2 regions of the Vibrio sp. V31_P5A7T61 genome follow, and region 2 is predicted to be linked to the other one. Evidence: riboswitches for the same ligand, from Rfam matches in the RefSeq annotation. Region 2 holds a riboswitch; the other holds the start of a gene.
The links. Region 2 has a riboswitch for thiamine pyrophosphate ahead of thiD (bifunctional hydroxymethylpyrimidine kinase/phosphomethylpyrimidine kinase). Riboswitches for the same ligand answer to the same signal wherever they lie in the genome.
Positions count from the first base shown of each region.

Region 1: it holds a riboswitch for thiamine pyrophosphate, as region 2 does, so the genes downstream of both, thiC (phosphomethylpyrimidine synthase ThiC) here and thiD (bifunctional hydroxymethylpyrimidine kinase/phosphomethylpyrimidine kinase) in region 2, are expected to answer to the same signal.

Region 1 is NZ_WXWI01000047.1:1,087-16,685, forward strand. It holds gene CAG58_RS10665 (voltage-gated chloride channel family protein) at 1-1,008, shown strand, start outside; TPP riboswitch at 1,069-1,167, shown strand; gene thiC (phosphomethylpyrimidine synthase ThiC) at 1,274-3,208, shown strand; gene CAG58_RS10675 (thiamine phosphate synthase) at 3,212-4,528, shown strand; gene CAG58_RS10680 (HesA/MoeB/ThiF family protein) at 4,515-5,315, shown strand; gene thiS (sulfur carrier protein ThiS) at 5,315-5,521, shown strand; gene CAG58_RS10690 (thiazole synthase) at 5,524-6,285, shown strand; gene thiH (2-iminoacetate synthase ThiH) at 6,290-7,423, shown strand; gene choV (choline ABC transporter ATP-binding protein) at 7,627-8,817, opposite strand; gene choW (choline ABC transporter permease subunit) at 8,817-9,662, opposite strand; gene CAG58_RS10710 (choline ABC transporter substrate-binding protein) at 9,719-10,642, opposite strand; gene betA (choline dehydrogenase) at 10,635-12,374, opposite strand; gene betB (betaine-aldehyde dehydrogenase) at 12,384-13,844, opposite strand; gene betI (transcriptional regulator BetI) at 13,853-14,455, opposite strand; gene CAG58_RS10730 (aminopeptidase P family protein) at 14,862-15,599, opposite strand, start outside.
Region 2 is NZ_WXWI01000056.1:39,730-55,328, reverse strand. It holds partial or broken gene CAG58_RS12235 (transposase domain-containing protein) at 1-419, opposite strand, end outside; gene malZ (maltodextrin glucosidase) at 541-2,376, opposite strand; gene CAG58_RS12225 (alpha-amylase family protein) at 2,446-4,251, opposite strand; gene CAG58_RS12220 (hypothetical protein) at 4,455-4,934, opposite strand; gene CAG58_RS12215 (LacI family DNA-binding transcriptional regulator) at 5,232-6,233, opposite strand; gene CAG58_RS12210 (6-phospho-beta-glucosidase) at 6,379-7,812, opposite strand; gene thiD (bifunctional hydroxymethylpyrimidine kinase/phosphomethylpyrimidine kinase) at 7,879-8,763, opposite strand; TPP riboswitch at 8,869-8,966, opposite strand; gene CAG58_RS12200 (sucrose-specific PTS transporter subunit IIBC) at 9,218-10,657, opposite strand; gene CAG58_RS12195 (LacI family DNA-binding transcriptional regulator) at 10,910-11,911, shown strand; gene CAG58_RS12190 (glycoside hydrolase family 32 protein) at 12,042-13,670, shown strand; gene CAG58_RS12185 (aminoimidazole riboside kinase) at 13,838-14,755, opposite strand; gene CAG58_RS12180 (DMT family protein) at 15,008-15,391, shown strand.

The sequences.
Region 1 (15,599 bases), on a different contig from region 2:
GGCTCTGCGGGACGGGAAGGTACGGCGGTGCAAATTGGCGGCGCGGTATCAGCTTGGTTTAGTCGCGTGTTTAAACTGGATGAATCTGATCAACGCTCTATATTGGTTGCAGGAATTGCCGCGGGGTTTGGTTCGGTGTTTGGCACCCCGATTGCGGGAGCTATTTTTGCCGTGGAAGTCCTGTCAGTCGGTAGGATTAAATATCAAGCATTACTACCGGCATTGATTGCTGCGGTTTTAGCGGATGTGGTATGCAGTGCGGTAGGGGCTCATCATACGCACTACAATATCGGCTTTGCACAGTTCAATAGTTTGTTTGAGCATCCTATATCGATTGATTTTATTTTAACTGGCAAGATATTGATTGCTGGCGTGATATTTGGCTTAGTGGGTTTACTGTTTAGTGAACTAACATCAGGCTTGAAAGCTTGGTTTCTACGTAGGTTACGCAATCCTTATTTAATTGTATTTTGTGGTGGTTTGTTAGTGATTGCTATCGTTAAGTTAATTGGTAACTATGACTATATTGGTATTGGTGTTTATCCTATACGTGAAGGTGGAGTGAGCATCACTTCTGCATTTGAGGCCGGTGGCGCTGAATGGAATAGCTGGATATTAAAATTGATTTTAACGGCGATAACTTTAGCAGCTGGCTTTAAAGGTGGCGAAGTTACTCCCTTATTCTTTATTGGAGCCACATTAGGTAATTTCCTCGCATGGGTAATGGGGGCACCAGTTGAGCTGTTCGCTGCGCTAGGCTTTTTAGCGGTGTTTGCTGCCGCCGCCAATACTCCTCTAGCTTGCATTATTATGGGGGTTGAATTGTTTGGGGCTGATCATCTGATCTACTTTGCTTTAGTTTGTTTTATTGCTTATTACGCCAGTGGTCATACTGGTATTTATGGTTCACAACGTATTGCGGTGGCTAAACGTATTTCTCCTTATCAACCACCTAAAATAGACCAAACCGTCGCTCAGGCGATGGCGAGTAAAAAGAATAAGCAATAAGTATTAACTATTTTGCTGTTATCACTAGATTGCTAAATTTATATAATCTTGTATGCTAGTTTTCACTTGTCGGAGTGCCATATGGCTGAGACCGTTTATTCGGGATCCGTTGAACCTGATCAGGCTAATACCTGCGAAGGGAACAAGAGAAGACAATTTGTGGTGTCTTATTGTAACCCTATCTACACACCACTGATCTGTTGATCCCCTCTTGTTGCATCTTTCCGTCAAGCATTATCCCTAATGAATAACACAGGAAAATGCTATGTCGATTCGTAAACAAGCGAGACTGGAAGCAAAACAGTTTATTGATTCACTTTCAGTTCAACCTTACCCCAATTCTAATAAAGTTTATATTCAAGGCTCGAAACCAGATATTCGTGTACCGATGCGCGAAATTACTTTAGCTGACAGCTTGATTGGTGGCACTAAACAAGCACCGATCTATTCAGCAAATCAACCCATCCCTGTTTATGACACCTCAGGTGTCTATACCGATCCAAACTATACGATCAATTTAAAGCATGGCTTACCTAAGCTGCGTGATTCATGGATTGCAGAGCGTGGTGATATTGAAACGCTACCGGTGATGAGTTCAGAGTTTGCCCGTCAGCGCTTAGCCGATGAAACTCTCGATGAGCTGAGATATGGTCAGCTGCCTGATATTCGACGAGCCAAGGTGGGTAAACGAGTCACTCAGTTACATTATGCCAAACAGGGAGTGATTACACCTGAGATGGAGTTTATCGCCTTACGTGAAAATATGGGACGGCGAGAGTATCAAGATCAGCAGCTTAATCATCAGCACCCAGGTGAAAACTTTGGTGCCCATTTACCTGCTGAGATTAGCGCTGAATTTGTCCGTCAAGAGGTCGCGGCTGGACGAGCGATCATTCCTTGTAATATCAATCATCCTGAATCTGAACCCATGATCATCGGCCGCAACTTTTTAGTCAAAGTGAACGCGAATATCGGTAATTCTTCAGTGAGCTCTTCTATTGAAGAAGAGGTGGAGAAGTTGGTTTGGGCCACCCGTTGGGGGGCAGATACGGTAATGGATTTATCCACTGGACGTAACATTCATGAAACTCGGGAGTGGATTTTACGTAATAGCCCAGTACCTATAGGCACTGTTCCTATGTATCAAGCGTTAGAAAAGGTTAACGGCGTTGCTGAAAATCTGACCTGGCAGGTGATGCGCGATACCTTGTTAGAGCAAGCGGAGCAGGGAGTTGACTATTTTACCATTCATGCAGGCGTGCTGTTGCGTTATGTACCGATGACCGCAAAACGTGTTACTGGGATTGTCTCCCGTGGCGGCTCTATCATTGCTAAATGGTGCCTTGCCCATCACCAAGAAAATTTCTTATACACCCATTTTCGTGAGATTTGTGAAATCTGTGCCCAATATGATATTTCTTTATCGCTTGGTGACGGTTTACGTCCTGGATCGATTGCTGATGCCAATGATGAGGCGCAATTTGCCGAATTAAGGACCCTTGGTGAGTTGACTAAAATTGCTTGGGAGTATGATGTTCAGGTGATGATTGAAGGGCCTGGCCATGTACCCATGCATATGATTAAAGCCAATATGGACGAGCAACTTAAGCATTGTCATGAAGCGCCTTTTTATACTTTAGGCCCTTTAACCACCGATATTGCACCGGGTTATGATCATATCACGTCAGGAATTGGTGCGGCGATGATAGGCTGGTTTGGTTGCGCCATGCTGTGCTATGTGACACCCAAAGAGCATTTAGGCTTACCGAATAAAGAAGACGTAAAAACCGGCTTAATTACCTATAAGTTGGCAGCTCATGCGGCGGATTTAGCGAAAGGTCATCCCGGTGCTCAGGTAAGAGATAATGCGTTATCGAAGGCTCGTTTTGAATTTCGTTGGCAAGACCAGTTTAACTTATCGCTTGATCCGATCACTGCTAAAGCTTTTCATGATGAAACCTTACCGCAAGAATCTGGCAAAGTTGCTCATTTCTGCTCAATGTGTGGTCCTAAATTTTGCTCGATGAAGATCTCTCAAGAAGTGAGAGAGTACGCTAACGATGTACAGCAAGTGGCGGCGGATCAGGCTATTTCGGTCACTATGCTGGAAAGTCCTTTACAAGGCATGCAGCAAAAATCGCAAGAGTTTCGTGCCTCCGGTTCGCAGTTGTATCATCCAGCGGTGACAGCGGAGGAATAAAGCGTGAAACTATTAATCCCTGCTCATTGTATTGAGTTAACGGGAGCCGTTCAGCAAGCATTATTGCTTGCTAAGCAGCAAGGTTTTGCGATCGAATCGATTGAGTTGGGCGTTAGTCCAACCCAATCGATGCAGCTGCTTGGCCAGCATCGTTACTCGTTGCAGACGGATCTCTTTCCTTCTTTCTCAGGCTTAGAGCCATCACGGCAAAACTTGGCATCTATTGCCATTGGCTATCAGTCGCGTAAGAGCGATAGTGATATTGATAACCTAGCCTCAGCCACCTTACTGATTGGCGCTGCTTATAAAGGTCAGCAAAGGGATATTTGGCGTCATACCGATGGTGAATTAATGTTCCTATCGGGGGCGATGTTATCTCCAGCCCAGGCTTGGCATCATTTAGCGTGGTTGGTCGCGGCACTATGTTTGGAGTTTCACCTTGAAGATGCTTTATGCATCGCTAGGGCTGCGCTGAATGTTTCACGTGAAACATGGCCAAAGGATTATGGGCATTTCCCAACAGTGCAGTCCTGCTTGATCGAGGAAACTGAAAAAACAGTAGCGTTTAGCTTTCCTTCACTGGCTAAACAGAGCTTAGGTCTTTATCCGGTGGTGGATAATATCGCTTGGGTAGAATCCTTGCTTAAGCTCGGCATAAACACACTTCAGCTACGGATAAAAAATCCTCAGCAAGTGGATTTAGAACAGCAAATTGTTCGTGCGATTGAATTGGGCCGTCAATATCAAGCTCAGGTCTTTATTAATGATTATTGGCCATTGGCGCTTAAGCATGGTGCATTTGGCGTTCATTTAGGCCAAGAAGATTTACAATCAGCGGATCTTGATGCTTTAGCTAAGGCTAACATCCACTTAGGGTTATCAACCCATGGTTACTTTGAATTACTGACCGCGTTAAAAATCAGGCCGAGTTATATCGCATTAGGGCATATCTTTCCTACCACAACCAAGCAAATGCCTTCACGTCCTCAGGGGTTGGTACGTTTGGCGCTATACCAGCAGTTAGTAGATAGCAGTACCGACTATCGATATTTAGCGCCCGCCTCAGCTCTCGATCAACAACTCACTATAGAACGAGACAGTACCATTAAGGGAGAGTTACCAACGGTAGCGATCGGGGGTATTGATTTAACCAATATTCAATCGGTAGTGGAATGTGGCGTTGCCAGTGTTGCCGTCGTGCGTGCCATTACTGAGGCCGATGATGTACACGCCGCAGTTAAGCATCTCCAAGCTCAACTAGCCAGTAAGCCGCAGGAGCAAAAGCTATCAACTCAGGAGGTGGCCGATGTTAACGGATAAGCAATTTTTACGTTATCAACGTCAGATTTGTTTGCCTGATATTGCTGAGCAAGGGCAAATCACATTCCTCGCAAGCAAGGTGTTGATTATTGGTTGTGGCGGTTTAGGCAATGCGGTAGGCCAATATCTTGCCGCTGCAGGGGTTGGCAAACTGATCCTAGCTGATGACGATACGGTAGAAGTCTCTAACTTATCTCGACAAATCGCTTTTCAAACTCAACAAGTAGGAATGTCGAAAGTCTCTGCTTTACAGCAATCTCTACAGCGCTTAAACCCTGAAGTACGCATCCGTTGCGTCAATCGGCGGATGGATGAGGCGCTATTAAATTTAGAAGTACCGATGGCCGATGTTGTTGTCGACTGTAGTGATAATAGTGTCACGCGCTTTGCGATAAACCAAGTTTGTCTCCAGCATGGTGCTGTACTGATTTCTGGCTCAGCGATTGGTTGGCAAGGTCAATGTATCGCGTTTAATTTTCGTCAGCCACATACCGCTTGCTATCGTTGTCTAGTGGCTGAGCATAACTCAGCGCGTAATTGCAGTGATAGTGGGGTCGTTGGACCGGTCGTAGGCATGATAGGTAATCTACAAGCCTTAATGACTTTACAAGTCTTGCTCGATATTGGTCCGGTTAAATATCAACAGCTGCACTATTTTGATGGACACAAGTTAAGTTGGCAGCAATGGCAATTAGCGGCTGATCCTGACTGTCCGGTGTGTCATTCAGCATCTTCAACAGCAACGTCATCTTTTGCTGATCATTTTCACCAAGAGGAGATTACCTAATGACCATCTCTGTGACTATTAATCAACAGCTGCAGCAATTAGCACAACCGATCACCATTGCTGAATTACAACAGCAATTACAGTTACCCACCGTGGGCAGTGTATTTGCGCTTAATGATGGCATTATTCCCCAAGGTTTATGGGAGCAAACCATAGTTAACGACGGTGACACGATTGCCATATTTCAAGCCATCGCAGGAGGTTAATGATGTTAACTATTGCAGGAACTCAGTTTCAATCACGACTATTAACTGGCACTGGCAAGTTTGCCAATCGCCACACCATGGCAGCAGCGATAGCCGCTAGCCAATCGCAGTTGGTGACGATGGCTTTAAAGCGAGTCGATTTACAGCACCGTGAGGATGACATTCTCGCGCCCTTGATCGCTGCTGGTGTTCAGCTATTGCCCAATACTTCAGGAGCGAAAACCGCCCGTGAAGCGATTTATGCTGCCCATCTTGCTCGAGAGGCGCTGCAAACGAATTGGCTTAAACTGGAAATCCACCCAGATCCGAAATATTTAATGCCCGATCCGATCGAAACTTTACTGGCCTCTGAACAATTAGTGAAAGAGGGATTTATTGTTTTACCTTATTGCCACGCCGACCCTGTGTTATGTAAACGCTTGGAAGAGGTTGGCTGCGCGGCGGTTATGCCATTGGGAGCGCCGATTGGAAGTAACCAGGGGTTAAGAACGCAAGACTTTCTAAAGATCATCATTGAACAAGCCAATGTGCCAGTAATTATTGATGCCGGCATTGGCGCCCCTTCTGATGCGATGTTAGCGATGGAAATGGGCGCGGATGCGGTATTAGTCAATACTGCGATTGCTACTGCCGCTGATCCCGTTTTAATGGGGCAGGCTTTTAAGCAAGCGGTCGAAACCGGACGCTTAGCTTATCAAGCAGGCTTAGCCGCTCGTGGTCAACAAGCGGTGGCCTCAAGTCCGTTGACCGCTTTTTTGGATTGATACTATGAGCTTTCTAAATCGCTTTGCTGAGCTTAATTGGGATGATATTAAACTATCCATATACAGCAAGACAACTACAGATGTCGAGCGGGCGTTAGCCAAGCCAGTTAGGACATTAACCGATTTCCAGGCCTTGCTATCACCAGCCGCTGAGCCATACCTTGAGCAGATGGCTCAGTTGTCTTATGCTGCTACTCGCCAACGCTTCGGCCATACGATGGGCTTGTATGTGCCGCTGTATCTATCGAACTTATGTGCCAATAGTTGTAGCTATTGCGGCTTTTCGATGGAAAATCGCATTAAGCGGAAAACGCTGGATACTGATGAGATAGAGCGAGAAATTAATGCCATTAAAAAAATGAACTTTGATAGTGTGTTATTGGTAACGGGTGAGCATGAAAGTAAAGTCGGCATCAACTACTTTCGGCAAATGTTACCTTTAATAAAGTCCGCTTTTCATCATGTCGCAATGGAGGTGCAGCCGTTAGCACAAGAGGAATATGCGGAATTAAAAAGCTTAGGTTTAGATGCGGTGATGGTTTATCAGGAGACGTATCATCCTTCTACTTATGCTCAGCATCATTTACGTGGCAAGAAAACCGATTTTGAATTTAGGTTAGCGACTCCAGATCGCCTTGCCAAAGCTGGGATTGATAAAATCGGGTTAGGGGCTTTAATTGGTCTGGATGATTGGCGTACGGAAAGTTTTTATGTCGCAACACATCTCGATTATTTAGAGAAGACCTATTGGCAAAGTCGCTATTCAATTTCTTTTCCGCGCTTACGGCCTTGTGCGGGAGGGGGGCCTCCCAAGTCACTGATGACAGATAAACAGTTGGTGCAGTTAATTTGTGCCTTTCGTTTATTTAATTCGCAGGTTGAGTTATCGCTCTCTACTCGTGAATCGGCTGAATTTCGCGATCATGCTATGTTGCTTGGTATCACTAGTATGTCGGCAGCTTCGAAAACCCAACCGGGAGGGTATGCAGATAACAAATCAGAACTGGAGCAATTTTCGATTAGTGATCAGCGAAGCGCAGCAAAAGTGGCGGCTATGATAGAAGCGCAAGGATTAGCTGCAGTATGGCAAGATTGGCACTCGGTGTATTCTGGAGGATATGTTTCACGTGAAACATAAGCCAGCAAGAGTTTGTCATCACTTTGACGGAGACTGTGACACTTGAGTGGAATTGATGTGTCATTTTAGCCCAAACACTCCTGAAGTGATGATTGTTGAGCAGTGTGGATAAAGCACCAAGACAAAGAATAATGGTCTTGGTGCTTTTTATTAGCTATTAGATAAGCAAGCCTGTTAACTGATAGCGATGAGTCACAAAGCGATTAAGCGGCTTGATGATATTTACCTAATAGCGCGTGATAGAAATCATCGTCATTTAGCGTGCCAACAAGTTGCTGCTTATCGATGAGTAGGATAGGTAGGCCGGTTTTGTAACGGATCTCTATCGCATCACGCATACTTATTTCAGGACTGGTCATCACTAAAGTGGTCGAGTTTAGTTCCGTGGTTGGCATCCCCGATTGCCAAGTCATCAGCTGTAATGAGGGGGGTTGATGATTAGTGCCAGTTAACTGCCAACCTTGTTCCTTATGTTCTAACCATAAATCACGTTGCGAGCAAACTTGCCAGCGTTGTTGATCTTGACTGAAAGAGGATGCGTCTTTCATTAACGAACGACCTTTCAGTACATTCAATGGATTGGTATGAGCGACGAAATCTTTGACGTATTGATTGGTAGGGGTTAATACAATCTCTTCCGGTGTGCCATGTTGGATCAGCTCTCCTGATTCCATAATGGCAATATGGGTGCCGATTTTTAACGCTTCATCGAGATCATGGCTGACAAAGACGATGGTTTTATTGAGTTTCTTCTGTAAGCTTAATAGCTCATCTTGTAGCTGACTACGAATTAAAGGATCAAGAGCAGAGAAAGGCTCATCCATTAATAGTATGTCGCTGTCTATGGCAAAGGCTCGGGCGAGTCCAACCCTTTGCTGCATTCCGCCTGAGAGTTCATGTGGGTATTTATCTTCCCACTCTTGTAGATCAACCATTTGTAGCTTTTCTCTGGCTTGCTGGCGACGTTGTTTTTTACCAACGCCCTGCATTTCTAAACCAAAAGCGACGTTATCCAGCACGGTTAACCATGGCATTAAAGCAAACTTTTGAAACACCATTGAGACTTTGTGCATTCTCAGTTGACGGAGGCTGGTTTGATTACAATCGGCCAGATTAATGGACTGTTGGCCATCTTGAACTTGTAGCGAACCACGAGACACCGAATTTAAGCCATTAATAGCGCGTAGCAAGCTTGATTTACCGGAACCGGACAGCCCCATGAGTACGCAAATTTCACCTTGTTCAACATCAAGGCTCACGTTATTCACGCCAACCACAGTGCCGGTTGCAGCATTAATTTCTTGGCGTGACTTGCCTTGATCGAGTAAATCCAATGCAGGTTGGGGATTGTCGCCAAAGACGACATCAAGGTTACGTATCGTGATCGCATTCATTAGCTGTTTTCCTTACGTTGCGGCGTCTTACATAAACGGTCAAGAATGATGGCAACCAATACAATGGCGAGACCGGCTTCAAAGCCTTGGGAAATATTAACCGTATTGAGGGCGCGAATGACGGGTTTACCAAGACCATCGGCACCGACTAAGGCTGCGATGACCACCATTGAGAGCGAAAGCATAATACATTGGGTGATACCGGCCATGATACTGGGTAAAGCGGCGGGAAGTTCGACTTTAAACAACAGCTTCATTTTGCTAGCGCCAAAAGCTTTCCCTGCTTCAAGCAGCTCTTCTGGAACTCGGGTTACTCCTAAATAGGTCAGACGAATCGGGGCGGCAATGGCAAAAATAATCGTTGAGATCAGCCCCGGCACAATGCCAAGACCGAATAAAACTAGGGTCGGGATCAGGTAGACAAACGTTGGTACGGTTTGCATCAAATCAAGAATCGGTCTCAATAGGGTGTATAGCCAAGCTCGATGAGCAGCCATAATACCAATTGGTACGCCAATTAATACGGAAATCGTTGTTGCGGCAAACACCAAAACAAAGGTTTCCAGCATTTCTTGCCAGTAGCCAAGGTTAAGAATCAGTAGTAATGAAGCAATGATGAAAATGACCAGAGAGAAGCTGCGATGTAGCCACCAAGCCAAAGCGGCCGTGATCAAAATGGGAGCGGCTGGTGGCATGGCTTTAAATAGATCAATTAACAATAAAATACTACTTTCTAATACAAAAGCGATCACATCAAAAAATCGTTCTCCATGAATAGTCAGCCAGTCAACAAACGACTCCATCCATTGTCCGAGAGGAATTTTGTGTTCAGTAATCATAAGCATAGTTCCTTATTCACTTGGCGATGGCGGTGAAGCTATCGCCACGCGAGGGGTAAAAATTAGCGAGATAAATATAGGTTTACAGCGGCAAGAGCTGGTTGGCCGTCAATGGTGGTTACATTGTCGAGCCAGCGGCTTAGCGTTTCAGGATTCGCTTGTAGCCATTGCTGAGCCGCTTGTTCAGGGGATTGATTTTGGTTGAGGATAGCATCCATTAACTTATTCTCACTTTCTAAGCTAAAGACGAGGTTAGTTAAGAAATTACCAACGTTTTCACATTCATTAAGGTAGTTTTGACGCACGTTAGTGTGAACACTAGCGCCACCGTAATTAGGACCAAAGTAATCATCACCACCACTTAAATAAACCATATCAACCATAGTATTCATTGGATGTGGTTCCCAGCCAAGAAAAGCCACCCATTGTTGACGACGTACAGAGCGTTGAATTTGTGAGAGCATGCCCGCTTCGCTCGATTCAACAATCGAAAACTCACCGAGGCCATAGGCGTCATCTTCAATCATAGACAGCAAGGTGCGGTTGCCGTCATTGCCAGGCTCTAAGCCAAGGATTCGATTACGGAATTTATCACTGTGTTTGGCGAGATCGGCAAAAGAGGTAATGCCTGCATCATAGACATACTGAGGGACGGCTAGGGTATACTTTGCGCCTTCTAGGTTAGCACGTACGGTTTCAACGGTCCCTGCTTCACGGTAACGGGCGATGTCGGCTTCCATGGTTGGCATCCAGTTGCCAAGGAATACGTCAATATCTCCATTAGCCATCGAAGAGTAGGTCACGGGTACGGAGAGTAATTGAGTGCGAGTCTGATAACCGAGTCCTTGCAGGATTTCACTTGCTACGGCGGTGGTGGCGGTAATATCTGTCCAGCCGACATCGGCGAAGCGAACCGTTTGACATTGGTTAGCATAAGCATTGAATGATAATGCAGCGACGGAGAGATAGGTGGTCATTTTAAGCATAATGTTTCCTTGTCATTGAACTATTTTCCTGAGAAGTTGAGCGTTCCATTGGTCGAATGGCTGCTCGGCTACGCTGTTTATTATGCCAACTGTCTGCAATCCACACAGGCGCGGATTCAGCAGGTAACAGCGATTTATTGAGGATCATATCAGCGGCACGTTCGGCAACCATGATTGTCGGAGCATTCAAATTACCGTTCGGTATGGTGGGGAAGATCGAGGAATCGACAACTCTTAGCCCTTGAATACCAAACACTCGGCACTGGTTATCCACTACAGCCATGGCATCGTCAGCTGAGCCCATTTTGCAGCTACAAGAGGGGTGATAGGCACTCTCAACATTTTGTTTAACCCAATTATCAATCGCTTCATCGCTGCTAATGGATAAACCGGGTTGAATCTCTTCACCACGATAGTCATCTAATGCGGGCTGCGCGAGTAACTCACGGGTTAAGCGAATGCAATCTCGCCAATCTTGAATATCTTGTTGGTGTGATAAATAACGGAACAGAATCGCTGGCTTTTGCTTTGGATCGCTGGAGCGAATCCAAACCCGGCCGCGACTGTGTGGTTTATTGGGACCAACATGCACTTGAAAACCATGACCATCAAACGCGGTTTGGCCATCGTAACGCATCGCGGCTGGTAAAAAGTGGTATTGAATATTTGGCCATTTGAGTCCGGCGCGTGAGCGAATAAAGCCACAAGATTCAAAATGGTTGGTTGCCCCTAGGCCTTGTTTAGTCAAGATCCACTGGGTGCCGATCATCCCTTTGCTGATTAAACCGAGTTTGCTGTTTAACGTGATCGGTTGTTGGCAGCGATACTGAAAATAAACTTCTAAGTGATCTTGCAGGTTTTCACCCACGCCGGGTAGTTGGTGTTGCACTTTAATGCCAGCACTCTCTAATACATCACGAGGGCCAATCCCCGATAATTGCAGTAATTGTACGGAACCAATTGAGCCAGCGCTGGAAATGACCTCTTGATTAGCAAACGCCACTTGGGTTTGGCCGCCTTTTTCAAATTCGACGCCAATCGCGCGTTTATCTTTGAGTAGTACTTTACGCGTCAGTACGCCTTTAAGCAGGGTTAAGTTAGGTCGAGCTAAAGCACGTTTTAAATAGGCATTGGAGGTTGAAGCGCGCACTCCGTTATTAACCGTCATATGCATTGGCCCAAAACCTTCTTGTTGGTAGCCATTGTAATCGTCGGTTTTCGGGTAGCCAGCTTGTTCACCAGCTTCAATAAAAGCTTGGTAAAGTGGGTTGAGCGTCATTTCGTTACCGTTGCAGGTAGCGACTGGGCCGTCACCGCCTCGATAGGTATCTGCTCCTTGACTCCATGATTCGGCACGTTTGAAGTAGGGTAAACATGAGGCGTAATCCCAGCCTTGTGCACCGTGCTGTTGCCATTCATCAAAGTCACAAGCATGGCCTCTGACATAAACCATGCCGTTGATGGAAGAGCTGCCTCCTAAGACTTTGCCGCGTGGACAATGTAGTTTTCGACCATCAAGTCCGGGCTCAGCGAGAGATTCAAATTGCCAAGCGTATTTGGCGCTGTTCATCGGGTAAGATAGGGCGGTTGGCATTTGAATAAAAATGCTTTTATCACTGCCGCCAGCTTCAAGTAATAACACCGAGTTATCTGGATTTTCACTTAATCTATCGGCTAACACACAGCCGGCCGAGCCGGCACCGATAATAATATAGTCATAATGCTGTTTCATGATCACTCCTTAAGCATAAGGGCCGACGAAGTCATCGAGTTCGATTAACACGCTTTTGGTTTGGGTATAGTGAGTTAAAGTTTCGATACCATTTTCTCTTCCCACTCCCGATAGTTTGTAACCACCGACAGGCATTTGCGCTGGAGAGTCACCCCATGTATTGATCCAGCAAATACCGGCTTGTAGCTGGTGGATAACACGATGAGCACGCGCTAGGTTTTGGGTAAACACCCCAGCGGCTAAGCCATAGTCTGTATTGTTGGCACGTTGAATGACTTCTTGTTCATCCGTAAAGCTCAGCACCGCCATTACTGGGCCAAAGATCTCTTGTTGGACAAAGGCCATTTCATCGTCACAATCGACAAACACTGTGGGAGCAACAAAGTAACCCTTAGCGCATGAACCTTCCGTGACCGCTTTTCCGCCGGTGAGCAGGGTAGCTCCACTTTGTTTGGCGCTATCTATCGCTGACAGCACTTTGTCAAAATGTTGTTGAGAGATCAGCGAACCTACTTGAGTATTTGGATCCATCGGATCGCCAACAACCAGAGCTTCTGTGCGTGCTTTGAGTTGTTCAATAAACGCTGGGTAAATGGATTGATGCACAAACACTCGAGTGCCGTGAGTACACACTTCGCCTTGGGTATAGAAGTTAGCGGTCATCGCCGCTGAGACGGCTTGGTCGAGCTTAGCATCATCAAAAATGATCAAGGGGGATTTACCGCCCAGCTCCATGGTCACTGATTTTAACGTTTTCGCGCTATCGGCCATCACCGCTTTACCGGTTCCACTTTCCCCAGTGAAAGACACTTTGGCTATCTCAGGGTGAGCGGTGAGCATTTGTCCCACTCGGGCATCTCCTTGCACTACGTTAAACACGCCATCAGGTAAACCGGCTTGTGTAAAAATTTCGGCCAGTTTGAGTACGCTGAGCGGCGTTTCTTCTGATGGCTTAAAAATCATTGCATTACCTGCTGCTAAAGTAGGCGCTGATTTCCACATCGCAATTTGGATTGGATAGTTCCAGGCGCCAATTCCAGCGCAAATTCCTAGAGGCTCTTTACGGGTGTAAAAAAACTGGCTGTTTGAGAGTGGTTGCTGCTCACCCTGCAGCGTTGGGGCGAGACCGGCAAAGTACTCGATCACATCGGCGCCCGTGGTGATGTCAACGGCAAGCGCTTCTTGAATCGGTTTGCCGGTATCTTGGACTTCGAGTTTGGCTAGCTCATCGTTACGTTCACGGAGGATGGCGACAGCCTTTAACAAAATTCGGCTACGCTCGGTCGCGGTCATGGCTGACCAAATCGCAAATCCTCGTTGAGCGGAATCAATCGCCGCTTGCACGTCGCTGGTGCTAGCTTGACCTAAAATGGCCAGTGGCTCTCCGGTTGCGGGGTTGTAGCTGGTGAAAGTTTCTCCCGATGACGCATAGCAAAGCACGCCATCGATATAAAGTGAAGCGATTTCCATATAAAGACCTATTGAGTAAGTGCTACATGTTGAGCGAGTTGTTGTTGTAAGTAATCGTTAATTAAGTGCTGCGCTTGGTCGGCATTAATCCCGTTGGGATTAAGCGCACCACGTAGCCAGAAACCATCGATTAGAGCTGCGATGCCCTGCGCAACTCGTTGGGCATGAGCTTTGGGGAGTAATGCTTTGAGTTCAATGTGTAAATGAGAAATTAGCCGTTTTTCATTCACCCGTTGTAAACGGTTGAGTTGTGGGTCATGCATCGAATATGACCAGAAGGCTAACCAAGTTTTGACGACGTGACTTTGGGTTTGAAAGCCGGCGAAATTGGCTTGCACGATGGCATTAATTCGCGCTTGATGAGCGTCCTTTTTGAGTTTGCTTAACGCATTCGTCACGGTGAGTGAGTGCTCACGAAGGATAACGCGCATGGTTTCTTCTAATAAGCCGTGCTTACCACCAAAATAATGATTAATGATCCCGGTTGATACCCCAGCTTGGCGGCTGATCAAGGCAATGCTAGCAGCGTGTAATCCAACTTGTTCAATCACCGTCATGGTGGCCTGTACGAGTTGTGGCTTTCGTATGTCAGGCATTCCAACCTTAGGCATTAACACTCCCTGTTATCTTTAATTGAACGATTAGTTAACAATAACTTTACTCAAATAATCGTTAGATCTCAAACTATTATTTTTGTTTTGCATGAGGATTTGGTAAGTGTTGGTTTTATTTTTACCTTTAAATCAGATAGTTATTTTATTTTTTTGATTGTTGAATTTTTATTAATAATTAGAGGTGTTTTAGTCTATTGAAGTGTTTATATCCATCCTACTTGAAGCTGTACTCCACGTTGTTTGGCGATAGATAAGAGATGAGTTGAGTATAAAAAATCCCTTAACCAAGAGGTTAAGGGATTAAAATGAAAGCTTAGCCGAGAGAATAGAACACGAAGCAAATTGGTGTAACCAGAGTGGTTGGTTTCAGCGTTCAGACTGGTTTACACTCGGATTTATCCGCTTATAGAGTGATTGGCTGAGTGGCTTTTTCTAACCAGAGTTTCACCTCGCCCTCGACCAGTGGGCTAATGTCGCGCCACACCTTCTGGTGGTAGTCATTAAGCCAAGCAATCTCATGCGCGGCTAACAGGCTAAAATCAATCACTCTGGTATCGATTGGGCAACGAGTCAGCGCTTCAAAGCCAAGCATGTTTTTATCCCCTTGGGTTGGGATCTCAACCACTAACTCAAGATTTTCAATCCGAATGCCAAACTCGTCAGCTCGGTAATAACCAGGCTCGTTAGACAGCACCATACCAGGACGTAAAGCGACGGGGTTATGGACTTTGCTGATCCGTTGTGGCCCTTCATGGACACTTAAAAAGTGTCCGACACCATGGCCTGTACCGTGATCGTAATCGTAGCCTTCGGCCCATAAATATTGGCGTGCAAGCGCATCCAGTTGATGGCCGCAAGTCCCTGCTGGAAAGCGAGCTTGAGCTAAGGCGATATGCCCTTTAAGCACGAGCGTAAACTGGTGTTTCATCTCTGCGCTTGGCTGACCAATCGCAATGGTACGCGTGATATCGGTAGTACCGTCGAGATATTGACCGCCTGAATCAACTAAGTACAAACTATTTAAACTAAGCTCACCGGGCTGCGGCTGATTGAGGTGATTATAGTGACACATTGCCGCATTACTGCCAGCGGCAGAAATCGTATCAAAGCTAAGATCGGCCAGTGTTGGGTCTTGAGCGCG
Region 2 (15,599 bases):
TGGGTTCTAAATTGAGTTCCATCAACTGAAAACAGTCTTAAACCAAACCATTTATCCTCACTATCTTCGGACTGAGTCCAGTGCTGAGCAGTCATAGTAAATAGCGCTTTTAGTGGCTCTGCCGTGAGACGTTTTCTGGCTTGAGGAATGGCACTTGGCGCAATGGATTCACCTAAAGAGCTGGACAGTTTTAAGTCTAACTTGTCCAAAACGTCAGTAATCGGTCTGTCGCGATATAAGCCAATACCCACTAGCAGCCACACGACCAACTCAGCAGGTAGCTTTCGTCTTCTCATGCTGGCTTTATTCGTTTCATCAAGTGCTTGATTTATCCATTCCAATGGAAGCTCTTTTTGAAAAAGCGCAAGTGAATCAGGAGAAGCGAAGTCATCAACATCAATAAGCCAGTGAGCCAACATAAAAAATACCCTCAAACATGAAATGCTTGAGGGTATTTTCAACCAACCACAGGATCGTTCAACTGATCATTTGCTTAACTGATCGGTGTTAGGAATTAACAACCGGCTTGCTTGGTAGTGGCTAGCTTAAAATCATAGCGCTTTTGGCCTCAAGCGTGATGAGCATTTCTCCATGTTGATACTCATAATGTTGTGCGCTTAGCGCATTGCTAAACTCCCCACGGGTTAACCCCAATTGCCAGAGGGGCAAACATACGTCACGGGCATGACCAAGATTAATCGCAATCAGAACTCTTTGCTCCGCATAGCAGCGTGCAAAGACAAAACTGCTCTCATCTTGATACAGCAGTTGAAAATCCCCTATCTGCAAAGCGACATATTGTTTTCGTAGCGCAATCAGTTGTTGAAAGAAAGAAAAATAAGGTGATGTTGTCACTTGCTGCCAAGGCATACAACGACGGTTGTCGGGGTCATGACTGCCTCTTAATCCAACCTCCGTCCCATAATAAATACAAGGCGTACCCACATAGGTGAAAAGTAGAGTGCTGGCGATATGAAATAACGGTTGATCGCCATCGATCAGCTCGATAAATCGTGCGGTATCATGGCTATCTAATTGATTGAGCTGGGCTAATTGATTCGCCCACGGGATTTTGGCTCTGGCTTCTGCTAGCCAATCGAGAAACTGCGGTACTCGGATATCGATAGGGTGAAAAGCAATATCTAAATGGGTGAGCAAAGCCCGTAAAGGATGCGCAAAACCATAATAATTCATCGCGCCATCTTCTTGATCGCCTTGCAGCCATTGAGTCGCTTCAAAAAAATGTTCACCCAATACATAGCAATCAGGGTTGATCTGTTTTGCCGCATCACGAAAGGCTTGCACGTAATGAGCGTTATTTTTGGCACCTTCACCTTCACCGAGCATATGGATAACATCAAAGCGCCAGCCATCAATTTGATACGGGGGCTTAAGCCAATGTTTAATTACCGCTTGATCAGATTGATAAATAGCCGCTCTGACTTCAGGATGCTGAAAGTTTAACACCGGTAAGCTAGCAACACCTTTCCAGCCGATATATTCTTGAGTGTCGCCTTGGAAAAAATAGTAATCGCGATAAGCGGATTGGACCGATTGATAAGCACCTACTTCTTGATGCCAACCCTGTAAATTAAACCACGGATGCTCGGTAGAAGTATGGTTAAAAACCGCGTCGAGCACAATTTTCATCCCTCGCTGATGAAGATTATCGCACAGCTGCGCAAAGTGGTGATTAGTGCCTAAATGTGGGTCGACATGGTAGTAATCCATGCAATCGTATTTATGATTACTAGGGGCATGAAAGATCGGGTTTAGGTACAGCGCAGTAACGCCAAGATCTTGTAAGTAATCAAGCTTTTCTTCTACCCCATATAGGTCACCGCCATAAAATTCACAGCCGCCATTGCCTTGATGATTATCAACGGGCTCTCCCCATGCTTTGGCAATCACCGGTTTGCTGCCGCCACTGACACTGTATTCTCCGCTTTTCACGCTGATTTCCGGTTTGCCATTAGCAAAGCGATCCGGAAAAATCTGATAAAAAACCTGTCGACTAACCCAAGATGGCGGCTGATGTTGTGCATTGTACTTGAAGTGGTACTCACGGCTTGGGATTCGCGCGGAGACAGATTTCGCATCTAGCCACCACTGACCTTGCTCAGAGAGTAACTTAAAGACATAGTGAGTTACTGCGCGATCTTGATTTAGCGGGATAGTTGCTTGCCAATAAGTGAGCCGTTCATGAGTGGTTATATTGACCATCTCGACTAAATGTTCTTCATTATCGGGTTCATGACGCACGAGAACTTGACGGCATGGGAATGAGCGTTCAATGGCTAAGGTTAAGGTTAATGAATCTTGGTGGCGAGTAACCCATGATTCAGTTTGGCCGTGAAAAAGAAACGGGGCGCGCATATTATACTCCTTCATCATCGTACAATTTCCCTGCTGTTTATCTCAGCAGGGAGAAGATCAGCAACTGGCTTACAAGACTAAGTGTTTAGAACCAATTTCAATAAAATGCGTGGAAAGCGGCTTAAAATTTATCTCGACATAACTACGCTGCTCCGTTACCACCAGAGTGAGTGATTGTTGGTTGAGATGATCGATTAAGGCATATTCTCCCTCGCTCAATTGCCAATGTTTAATCAGATCTTGGGGTAAATGCAGTGGTACGGTTTTACTTTCCGTGGCGCTAAAGTTAGCCGCTATAATTAATTTTTGCTCAGGACAAGAGCGAGTAAAGGCAAACAGCGTATCTTGTTGCTCTGCAAAATGTGGCCAATTCTCGGCGTATAAATCGTGATAATCGCCCATCAGCGCTGGACTGTTTTTAGCTAAGTTGAGTAGCTGGCAGTAAAATTGACGTAGCTGACGCTGCTTATCACTTAACTGCCCACCATCAAATCGACCATGATTAAGCCATTTTTGATGCTCAGGTACGCCAATATAGTCAAAAATAGAGGTGCGTGACGGCTGACCAAATCCAGCCCGTTCCGCCCCTGGCTCTCCCACCTCTTGACCAAAATAAATCAAGGTCGGCGCACTGGATAAACAGGTAGAGATCAGCATCGCTGGTCGCCCTTGTTCAGCATCACCAGCAAAGTCAGCCGAGGCAATGCGTTGTTCATCGTGATTTTCTAAAAAATGCAACATATGATGTTCAATATCACGCATTTGATACTCAATGCTGCCAATGATCGCGGTTGAAGCTTTGCCTTGCATGATGGCTTTTAACCCATCGTACAAATCGACTTTATCGTACAAATAATCCATTTTGCCTAACTGAATATAATCACGGTAAAGGTCGGGCTGATAGACTTCAGCCATTAAAAATGCATTAGGGTTAACGTGCTTGATCGCTGAGTTCATAAAACTCCAAAACTCAATCGGTACCATCTCCGCCATGTCATAACGAAACCCATCCACGCCTTGCTCTAGCCAGTAGAGCGCAATATCACGAAACTTAAGCCACGAGTTTGGCACCGACTGCTGCTGCCAAAAAGTAAAATGCGCTTGATGAGAAAGCCAACGATAAGATTCGGGGAGTTCGGCGAAGTCTTTCTCTCCACTAGGGGTAACGCCGTAATTAATTTTTACCGTTTCATACCAATCGTCCGCATTGGGTTTGGCCTGCCGCGAGCCATTGCCGGTCCATTTGGCTGGAAATTCTTGATAAGGCTCAGCCAGGAGCGGATGATTTTCACCCCCTAATGGCAATAAGTGGTCGGGCAGATCGGGCATTTGAAACGCCTGATTGGGTAGGTAATAAAAATTATTGTCTCTTGCATACTCAAGTTGAGTATTATCACTTTGTCCGAAGTCTTCGACGCCGGGGGGATTGTTTAATCCTTGATAGTGTCGCGCCACATGGTTCGGGACAATATCAATAATAACTTTTAAGCCAGCCTGATGTGAGCGGTTAATTAAAACCAAAAACTCTTGGTTACGTTGCGCAGGGTTATCGGCCAAATCGGGATTAACCGAGTAATAATCTTTCACCGCGTAAGGCGAACCCGCGCGTCCTTTCACTACGCTTGGGTGATCATCACTGATCCCAAACGGGCGGTAGTCGGCCACTAAAGCATGATGATGAACACCCGTATACCAAATATGCGTTGCTCCCAATTGAGCAATTTCTTGCAAGGCTTTAAGCGTAAAATCATTAAACTTACCCACTCCATTTTGCGCTTTTGTGCCCCAGGGGATGTTGGCGGTTTGCGTATTACCAAATAGACGAGTAAAGACTTGATAAACGTTTATTTTTGAAGAGGAATATTCTGGATGCATCGTCTAAAACCTAACTGCTATCAATAAGAAACCGTTTAAGGGTAGACAATGGTTAGATAATGCAACTCATCCCTTACTCAGCAATTTAGGGCGTAGATCGAAGGGAGAGTGGAAAAGTGTGAGCGAGGTTAAGCTATACGAATGAACGGAATGGTTGTTGCTATGGCCTGCTGGTGATTATAGCAAGCCACAGAAATCGAGAATTAAACCCCAGCGCGTTTCAGTAGCCCGGCCATCAGTGGCGAGCTGGATTTCACTTGTTTAGATTTGTTTTGTAAGCTTTTCACTAGCTGCGGCTGATTAATGCTTTTGGCAATATAAGCCATGGCCTGATAAAAACCGGCAGCAGAGTTGATTTTGGCTTTATCATTGAGGGGTGCCAGCAGCTGAACCATCGCCGTACCACTCATGCCATTATCGATAGCGTGTTGCTGAACGGCATCCAACAAATGATCCAAATCGGCTAACGCTTCGGTGCTTTCTATCCCTTGTTTTTGCATTTCTTTGCGGTTGCGCTTGCGAATTTGTTTGATCACAAAGGCAGGTTGGTTAATCTTTTTAAAACCAAAATAACCAGCGGCCACGACAAGAACTAGCCCACCGACCACATAACCCCAGATAGAGCCAGAAGAAGATTCAACCATAGGTTGAATGGCATCAATACTGGTTGCGATATCAGACATACATATTCCTTACTATAGAGAAAACTTAACCACTATACCCTTCCTACTTGAAGCTGCAGGGGTGTTGGCTACGTTCGTTCACCCCAATCACATAGTCTGTCTATGCTCATGGGGATGAACTCACTTGCCGCCTACCTGCAACTCCAAGTTGTTTGGGTAGAGGAGGGTAGTTAAGTGTGAAAAGACCATCATTGACTGACCTGCAAGGTGTTGCTTTGCGTTTTATCAACAATAGTGCAAAAGGCAGTCTTGGTTATATCATTTAATCGGCGCAATGTGATCGTTTCACGCTGAAAATTAAGCGGACAGTGACGACTCACGCACGATCAACTGGCCAAGATAGGTATGATGCAATGAGGTCACTGGCTGTTTATTAGCAAGCATCACCGCGCATTGTGTCGCAGCCTGAGTTAACTCGACGATCGGCAGTGCCACGGTTGATAAACTTGGAATGGCATACGCGGCAGCGGGTTCGTTATCAATACCAATCACGGCAATATCTTGTGGTACGCGCTGGCCGTGCTCATGTAAAGCGCGAATGGCGCCAATCGCCATATCATCATTACAGGCAAAAATCGCACTAAAGTTTACGCCACGAGTGAGTAGCTGCTGGGTAGCATGGTAGCCAGAGTTAAGGCTATTATCGCCTGCGACGATTAAATCAGGCTTGGGGTCAATATCAGATTGCGCGAGTTGCTGCTGATAAGCGGCTAAGCGGAGCTGCCCAGTTTCACTGTTGAGCGGTGAAGTAAGACAAGCAATCGCTCGATGGCCAAGGGTTAATAAGTGCTGCATAGCAAGGGTAGCTAATTGAGTTTGATCTAAGCCAAAGCTTGCTAATGTTGAAGTGGAAAAGCGTCGATTCAACACGACCAATGGAATGGCGTGTTCGTGTTGCCACTGGCTCAGCTCGGTTTCGCTTAAATGACGGCTATAGATCATAATCGTGTCACAGCGTTGATTCGCCAATATTTGCAGCGCTTCTCGCTCACCTTGGACGCTATTTTTACCATTGACCACCAGCAATTTTTTGCCCGCTTGCTGAGCCCCTTGTTCGGCATGATGCAGCACACTACCAAAATAGCTGCTTTGAAAATGCGGCAAACTTAAACCAATCGCATGAGAGGTATTGGTGGCCAGCGCTTGCGCTAAGGTATTGGGTTGATAACCGAGTTGCTGCATGGTAGCAAGAACCGCTTGGCGGGTAGACTCTTTAACTTGGCCATTGCCGTTCAGCACTCGTGACACCGTCGCTTTAGACACTCCGGCGGCTTTACATACATCATTAATGGTGGCCATGACGGCAATTACTCCTAACTGATCCAGCCCTTTGTCACTTGAGCGTGCAAAGGGCAGGTGAGTGTAGCGCGTTATTCATCTCAGCTCTATACCCTTCCTACTTGCCGCCTAGCGGCAACGGCAAGTGGTTTAGGTATCGATGGAATTAAATAATTTGTCCGTTACTGGCAATCACTTGCTGGTACCAGTAAAAGCTTTTCTTCTTCGAGCGCGCCATGGTTCCAGTGCCATCATCGTGCTTATCGACATAGATGAAACCATAACGTTTTTTGTATTCACCGGTGGTAAAAGACACGCAATCAATACAGCCCCAAGGGGTGTAACCCATCACCTCAACACCATCGTAGTTAATGGCGGTCTCCACCGCTTTGATGTGCTCGCTGAGATAGTTAATTCGATAATCATCATTAATTGAACCATCCGCTTGCACTTCATCAAGCGCGCCAAGACCATTTTCGACAATAAAAATTGGCTTTTGGTAACGCTCATACAGTTCAGATAAGGCAACACGTAAACCGTCGGGATCGATTTGCCAGCCCCAATCCGACGCGGGTAGATATGGATTGAGACGGCTATTTTCAAACAAGGACGTGGTTTGTCCTTCCTCTTTCTGGGTTGAGACAATATTGGTCATGTAGTAGCTGATCGCGAGGTAATCAGCGCAGCCTTCACGTAAAATTTGCTCATCCCCAGCGGCCATTTCGATTTGGATATTTTTACGTTGCCATTCTTTAATCAAATAACTTGGGTAGTAGCCACGGACTTGAACGTCACTAAATAGATACTTTTCGCGCATCAGCTCTTGTGCGAGTAATACGTCTTCTGGACGACAAGTAGCTGGGTAGAGCGGCATGATGTGGATCATGCTACCGATTTTAAAATCAGGGTTTATCTGATGGCCTAATTTGACCACTTGCGCACTGGCAACAAATTGATGGTGCAGCACTTGGTACATCATCTGTTCAGGATTTGGGTAATCGGTGTAGATCATCCCTGAGTTACAATATCCCCAAATCGGCAGTTTCCAGTTACGCTGATTGTTAATTTCATTAAAAGTGATCCAGTATTTGACTTTGTGCTGATAGCGCTCCATCACGGTCTGGCTAAATTTCACAAAAAAGTCGATCACTTGGCGATTGGCCCAACTGCCATAGTGTTTCACTAAGTGATTCGGCATTTCGAAATGCGAAAGGGTGATGACCGGTTCAATGCCGTATTTCAATAGCTCATCAAACAGATCATCATAAAATTGCAGCCCAGCTTCGTTAGGTGTGGCTTCATCGCCGTTCGGAAAAATCCGCGTCCAAGCAATCGATGTGCGAAAGCATTTAAAGCCCATCTCAGCAAATAACGCGATATCCTCTTTATAACGTCCATAAAAATCAATCGCTTCATGGTTAGGATAAAACTGATCGGATTCTACGCTATCGGTGATTACTCGCGGTACTTCATGCGCCCCTTTAGTCAGCACATCAACCACACTCACGCCTTTACTGTCTTTGTTCCAGCCACCTTCTACTTGGTGAGCCGCCACTGCGCCGCCCCAGAGAAAATCTTTCGGAAAACTGTACTGTGTCATAGGTTACCCCTTAATCATCTTATTAGAAACATGCTTAACCTGTGGCTAGTCTAGATCGTTTTTTACTCAATTGGAACCGGTTTCTGTAACCGGTTCCAATTTTTTCTGTTCGGTGTGAACTTTGCCGTGAAGCGCATAGAAATGATGCACAGGCCCATGGCCTTTACCTACCTGTAACTGGTCAGCATATAAGATGGCTTGCGAGATATAATGCTTTGCTCGCGTTACGGCTTGCTCAAGGCTTAAGCCTTGCGCAAGGTAAGAAGCGAGCGCTGCAGAAAGGGTACAACCTGTACCATGAGTATTGCTGGTGTGGATTCTTCGCCCTGAAAAACACCTTACCCGCGATCCGCAGATCAGCCAATCGTGACTATTTACTGATGCAGTAAAATGGCCACCTTTAAGCAGCACCGCTTGGCTTGGCAAAGCTTGTAATGCGGTGATGATCTCATCAAGTTGCTGGTCGTGTTTTGGCATCGGACAGCCAGTTAATACCGCAGCTTCAGGTAAGTTGGGGGTAATAACCGTGGCTAGTGGTAATAACTGCTGTTTTAAGTCATTGACGGCTTGTTCGGCAAGTAACGCATCACCGCTGGTGGCGACCATTACCGGATCTAACACGATAATCTTTGGTTGATAGTGACGGAGTTTTTCACCCACGATATGGATAATCTGGCTATCAGCCAGCATACCAATTTTTACCGCGGCCACGGTAAAGTCACTAAAAATCGCATCCAGTTGACTGGCAATGTGTTCAATGGCAATCGGCAAAATTGCCGTTACTCCAAGGGTATTTTGTGAGGTGATGACGGTAATGGCGCTACAAGCATAGCTACCAGTGGCGGAAATGGCCTTGATATCGGCTTGGATCCCGGCGCCGCCGCCGCTATCTGAGCCAGCAATGGTTAATACGATTGGGATGGGTGAAATAGCAGACAAGCGGTTGGTCATGACAGGCTCCTATAGATGACGTATAGGAACTGGCCAATGACGACCAATATGGTCGAAGCTAAATCATCGTATACACATTGATGCTAGTGGTATGCGAAAGCTGTGTCATTGGTTGCCATAGTTCCCTACGTCAGTGCTAACTGAATCAGGTTCAACGGGTCTCGCAATGCGATCTCAGCCTTAAGGCTCCCCGACTATAGTGGTGCATATCCTGCCGACTTAACGCGACAGGGTTATTGGATTGGTCCCCTTTTAGCGACAATTTTAAGCCACTTGGATAGACTGATTGATTTTATAACAATCATTAAGATAACAATCAATCCAATCAGTCCCTGTGGGATAAATAAAAATGCCCACTCAAAGAGTGGGCAAAGCGTAAGATTAACGGTTGATGGTTTGTCGCGTAATCGATGTTCAAAGCGACTTAATAATTTTTGCCGTTAAGGGGGATACCTTACGCGTTAGCACGAGCACCTAGTTTAGCTTTTTCACGCATACCGAGCAACAAGGTGAGGGCAAATGATGCGACGAACGCGATAACCATGCCGACCACATAGTAGCCAATTTTATCAGGACTGATGGAGATAATACCCGGTAAACCTGCTGCACCTAAAGCGTGTGCTTTTACGGTAAATAAAGTAATGAATGCACTGGCGATGGCGGCTCCGCAGATTGCTGCGATAAACGGATAACGCAGTTTTAAGTTAACCCCAAACATTGCAGGTTCAGTAATGCCCAGTAACGCGGTTACACCAGAAGGCACAGCAATCCCTTTCATTTTGGTTTCTTTGCTGGTTAGTCCCACGGCTAAAGCAGCAGCGCCTTGCGCCACATTGGACATGGCAGCAATAGGGAAGATAAACGTACCGCCAGTGATAGCGATATCAGCAAGAAGCTGAGTTTCAATCGCAATAAAGCTATGGTGCATGCCTGTTATTACAAATGGTGCATAGACGAAGCCAAATAGTGCGCCACCGATAAAGCCCGCTGATTCATACAGCCAGTTTAAGCCATCGCCTAATAGGAAGCCGACATCACGAGTTAAAGGCCCAACCACCGTAAAGGTCAGAAAACCCGTGATAAAAATGGCTAGCATTGGCGTTAATAGGTTATCAAGCACCGAGGGGATAATTTTTCTTAACCCATTTTCGACTTTAGCCAGAATAAAGGTCGCGACTAAGACGGGTAACACCGAGCCTTGATAGCCGACTTTCTGGATCTCTAAGCCTAAAATATTCCAAGTAGGAATGTCGCCGGTTAATGAAGCGCTACCAAATCCCCAGCCATTGAGAAGATCAGGATGGACCATGAGCATGCCCAAAGCTGCGCCAAGGAAGGGATTACCACCAAATTTACGAGAGGCAGAAAAAGCCAGTAAAACCGGTAAATAAACAAAAGGGGCATTAGCGAAGGTATTGATCATACTCGCTAAATCAGCAAGACCCGGATTGGCGTCAATCAGTGATTGCCCTTCGATAAATAATCCTTGTGCCGTTAATAGGTTATAAAGACCCATTAATAAACCGCCCGCGACAATGGCTGGAATGATCGGCACGAAAATGTCCGATAAGCCTTTCACCGCACGCTGGACAATATTTTGCTTCTGCGCACCCGCAGAGGCGACATCATTGGTGGACATCTCTGCGAGGCCAGTCAATTTCGCCATTTCAGCGTAAACTTGGTTAACAATCCCAGAGCCAAAAATGATTTGGTACTGGCCTGCGACTTTAAATTGACCTTTAACACCATCGAGATCTTCAATGGCTTTTTCATCAATCAGCGATTCATCACTGATCGCCAAACGAAGTCGAGTGGCACAGTGTGCGAGTGCTTGAATGTTGGCTTTGCCACCCAACAGCTCAATAAGTTGTTTTGCTATGACTGGATAGTTCATAACTCACCCCGGTTGTTGTGAATGATTTATAGGATAGTTTTAATGATTACAGTTGTTTTTTTGGGAACGTTTGCAGATTTAATAATCATCAACAAATCGCTACAGGTCAAAAGGAAATCAGTAAATATGTGAATAGGATCGCCAAAACCCGCAGTGATAATTAACAAAACAAGGGTAGAATCACGCAATAAGAACGATAATATGGTAGTGATTTTGCAATCAATCCCAATGTGATGATGGAATGAGAAAATAATGGCAAGTTTGCATGATGTAGCGCGTTTAGCTGGTGTATCAAAATCGACCGTATCACGAGTGATGAATGACGAGTATGGTGTTAAAGAATCGACCAAAATCAAGGTGTTAAAAGCGGTTGCTGATTGTGGTTATATGGTCAATCAGGTTGCAAAAGATCTCAAATCACAAAAGACCAATTTGATTGGCGTGATTGTGCCTCGGGTCTCTTCCCATGCCACCGCGCAAGGGGTTGATGGTTTAACGGCTATTTTTGAACAAGCAGGAAAGCATGTATTGCTCGCCAATACTCATCAAATTCATGCTAAGGAATTAGAATACATTCAAATCTTTAATCAAAAGCGAGTTGAGGGAATCATCTTCTATGCGACTCACCTTGATGAGCCTTTGATTAAAGCGATTCAACAATCTCATGTTCCCGTTGTATTAATTGGTCAGGATGGCTCGTTATACAATATCCCTAGCGTGGTGCATGATGATTTACGAGTCGGGTTTGAAGCAGGTAATCGCTTAGTCGCGGCCGGGTGCGAGCAGATCGGTTTTATCGGTGTGCAAAGTGATGATTTGGCGGTGGATGCCCTGCGTTCGCAAGGGCTAGCTCAGTCACTAGCGCTTCATCAGCGAGAGTTATTGTTTCATGCACGTGGTGATTTTTCGATTGAATCAGGCTATCGGTTAGCTAAGCAGCAACTGCAAGTTTTCCCTCAACTCGATGGACTATTTTGTGCGACTGATCGATTAGCGGTCGGGGCAATTAAAGCCCTGCATGAGAGCGGTAGAATTGCGGGTCAGCAGGTGAAAATACTCGGGGTCGGTAATGACGAGTTGGCTTATGTCAGTACTCCAAGCTTATCTACTTTCAATTATGCTTTTGATAAAGCAGGAGAAAATGCCGCAAAAATGTTGCTTGATCGTATTGCTGGGCAAGGTTTAGAGATGAGTAAAGTCGTGTTGACCTTTCAAAATATTGATCGTGAGACTTGCTCACCATTGGGCTCGTAGAGACTCGTCGACAATTTTGTGTTCTTTCTCACATTGCTCTCGTCGAGTTACTCATGAAAATCAGAAATACTTGCCTATCGGCGTAATGTCTTATACTTTTTGAGAACGTTCCCGATTTAATGGTAATTCTATGTCTCTTAATTTGTTGATTGAACTCGCTGGTGGGATAACCAATATTCTGCGTATTTTAGCACCAGAAGGGCGGGTAACCGTTGCGGTACGTGATTTACAGCAGGTTAAACCGCTGCCAACATCGATAGTCTCAGAGTCGGTATTAGGGGAGTGGCAGCTTTCTATGCCGATCAGTGATGAAATTTCTGAACACGATTTGGCAGAGGTTGGCATTCACATTGCCAAGCAGCAACGTCAACAAGCTAAAGCTTATTTACCGCCGACCGAAAGTGTATATCGTCCGCAATGGCATATTTCGCCGCCACAAGGTTTACTTAATGATCCTAATGGCTTTGTTTATCATCAAGGTGAATATTATCTGTTTTATCAGTGGCACCCGTTTGCTTGCCAGCATAAAGACAAATATTGGGTGTTACTCAAGAGCCAAGATCTCATCAACTGGCGTTGGCATTCGATTGCACTGACGCCTTCAGATTGGTTTGACAGTCACGGTGTATTTTCAGGTCATGCGGTTAGTGATGGTGACGATCTGTGGCTGTTTTATACCGGAAATACTCGATTAGGACAGGATCGTCAGCGGCAGACCATGCAGTGTATTGCCAAAGCTAACTCCGAAGGTGGTTTCACTAAGCTAGGCCCGGTTATTCGCACTTTACCAGATGGTGTTACTGAGCATATTCGCGACCCTAAAGTAGTCTATAAACAAGGCCGCTGGCAGATGCTGCTCGGCGCGCAAACTCAGCAATTAGCGGGTTGTTTAGCCGTTTATCATTCGGATAACTTACATGATTGGCAATTTGATGGATTGTATGGTCAAGAATTAGCACCTTATGGTTATATGTGGGAATGCCCAGATAGATTTGAACTGGATGGCCAAACCTTGGTTGTTTTTGGTCCACAAGGTATTCGCTCATCTAATCCTCATCACACCATTGAACACCACAATCGAATTTTTACCGTCGCCGACAATCAGCAAGGACAGCTACAATTCTTACAAGGTTGGGAGCTTGATAGTGGTTTTGATTTTTATGCGCCGCAAACGGCATTAACGCCAGATGGACGACGTATTCTCTGTGGTTGGATGGGGCTACCGGATGAGGTCGATCACCCTAGTTGCGCTGATGGTTGGATCCATCAATTAACCGCGTTACGTGAGTTACGGTGGGTAAATGGTCGCGTGATACAGAGCCCGATTCGTGAACTGACTCAGTTGCGTGGCGAAAAACGCTCACTACATTTGACCGAGCAGGGTATCGACATTGGCGGTAAAAGTTATGAATTACAGGTCACTTTACCTTGGGGGAGTGAGCTGCATTTGATGAAAAATCGTCACCAGCAAGTTGTGTTATCCCTTGATGAGCAGAGCCACACTTTACGCTTAGATCGCAGTCAAACTGAGATCCGTCAAGGGGATACAATACGAGAGCTAAACCTCACGACAGAACAAGTTAAGCTACAAATTCTGGTTGATCATTCGTCGATTGAAATTTTTATCAATCAAGGAGAGCAAGTGATGAGTAGCCGCGTGTTTACCGCGCCGGATGCTACGCAAATCGCTTTGTTCGGCGCTGAGCTTGAAGCGGATTACTTCCCTCTTCAGGCAACATTAAAGCCGTTTGCTGCTTAAGGTTATCCTCCTCCTATTTGTAACTGTAGCGATGTTGGCTACGTTCGTTCATCCCAATCAAATAGCTTGTCTATGCTTATTGGGATGAATTCATTTGCCGCATACCTGTGACTCTAAATCGTTTGGCTATAGTGGCTGTTGGTTCAACAAGACCAACAGCCATTCAATTAAGATTCGATAAATTCGAGTAATGCTTGTTGGTTAGGCAGAGCCGTCATGGCTCCTTTTTGGGTGGTGGCTAATGCACCGCAGCCATGTGCCCATTGGATGGCTTGGGCAATATTCTCTTGCCAGTTATGGCTTGTCGCCAATTGGTACAACAAACCACCGACAAATGCATCACCTGCGCCAGTGGTATCAATAGGTTTGACCACTTTACCTGTAACTAACTGCTGTTGTTTGCCTGTTACTACTAAAGCACCTTTTGCCCCTTGAGTGACCACCACTAAGGGTAAGGCGAGGGGAGCTAATGCGGTTAACCCTTGCTCAATAGTTTGTGTTTGAGTTAAAAAAGTCAGCTCTTCTTCAGAAAATTTTACCACGTCAGCCTGACTGACTGCCTGCATCACGATCTCGATAATCTGCTCCGGGTTTTGCCAGACTTCTTCGCGTAAATTAGGATCAAAACTGACATAACCGCCGGCTTGTTTGATTCGTTCTATGGCTGCAAAAGTGCTGCTGCGACTTGGCTGGTTAGCAAGCGCGATGGAGCAAACATGCAACCATTCCCCTTGTTTAAAGGCTGGAATATCGGTTGGCTGTAGGAACTGATCAGCACTGGGTTTGACCATAAAAGTGAAGCTACGCTCACCAGAGCTATCGAGATCAACCACTACGGTTGAGGTGCGTTGCTGCTCATCGAGAATAAGATGTTGGCAATCGACTTGTTCCGTGGTTAAGACTTGTTGGATAAATCGACCAAAGGGATCGTTCCCGACTCGACCAAAAAAAGCGCTTTGCCCACCTAATCTTGCAATAGCAACGGCAACATTGGCAGGAGCCCCTCCGGGACATTTTAAGTAATGCTTGTCTCCTTCGGGAATTAAATCGACGACGGCATCGCCCGTTACCCAAATTTTGTTCATTGTCATTTCTCCAGATAATGGTTTGTTCCAGTTTAGCTGACGGGCTAGGGAGTAAAAAGCGCCAAGTGATGAGTAGAATATTTTGCTTCTCAAAATGTGACCGTTTATCAATAAACGAGGTAAATTTAAGATTTTTAGTTTAATTTCCGGTATCGTTCCCAGTTTGATTTAAATTACGCTTGGACAGATTGACGAAAATAAAATCTCAGCGCAAACTGCGCTGGTTTTTCTACTTGTTGCGGAGCGTTTAGCATGTTTTCCTTACCGCCAATGTTGGTCACTATTGGTCTGTTATTGATCAGTAATGTTTTCATGACCTTCGCTTGGTATGCCCACCTAAAAGATTTAGCCCATAAACCTTGGATCATTGCTGCATTGATCAGTTGGGGAATTGCCCTATTTGAATATATGTTTCAAGTACCCGCCAATCGTATTGGTTATACGGTAATGAACTTAGGCCAACTGAAAATATTGCAAGAAGTTATTACGTTAACTGTGTTTGTACCTTTTGCGCTGATTTATATGAAAGAACCTTTTCGACTTGATTTTATCTGGGCCGGACTGTGTTTACTTGGCGCGGTGTTTTTTATTTTCCGTCCACAAATACTTGAAATTTTGACGCGTTCTCTTGGATAGCTGATTTTTAGGCGAATATCGGACGAAGAGTCATTAAAACTAATCGGTTAGGCGTGTAGTTATTCTTTTTGTGAATGCGACATGTTGGAGCAATATGATCAGCTTAGTGCAAGGTAGTGACCCTCTTCACAGAACGCAGGGCTTTAACAGGGGATTATTACAATAAGTTAGACGTTCTACTGTTTAAATGTTAATTTTTTGCTAAATT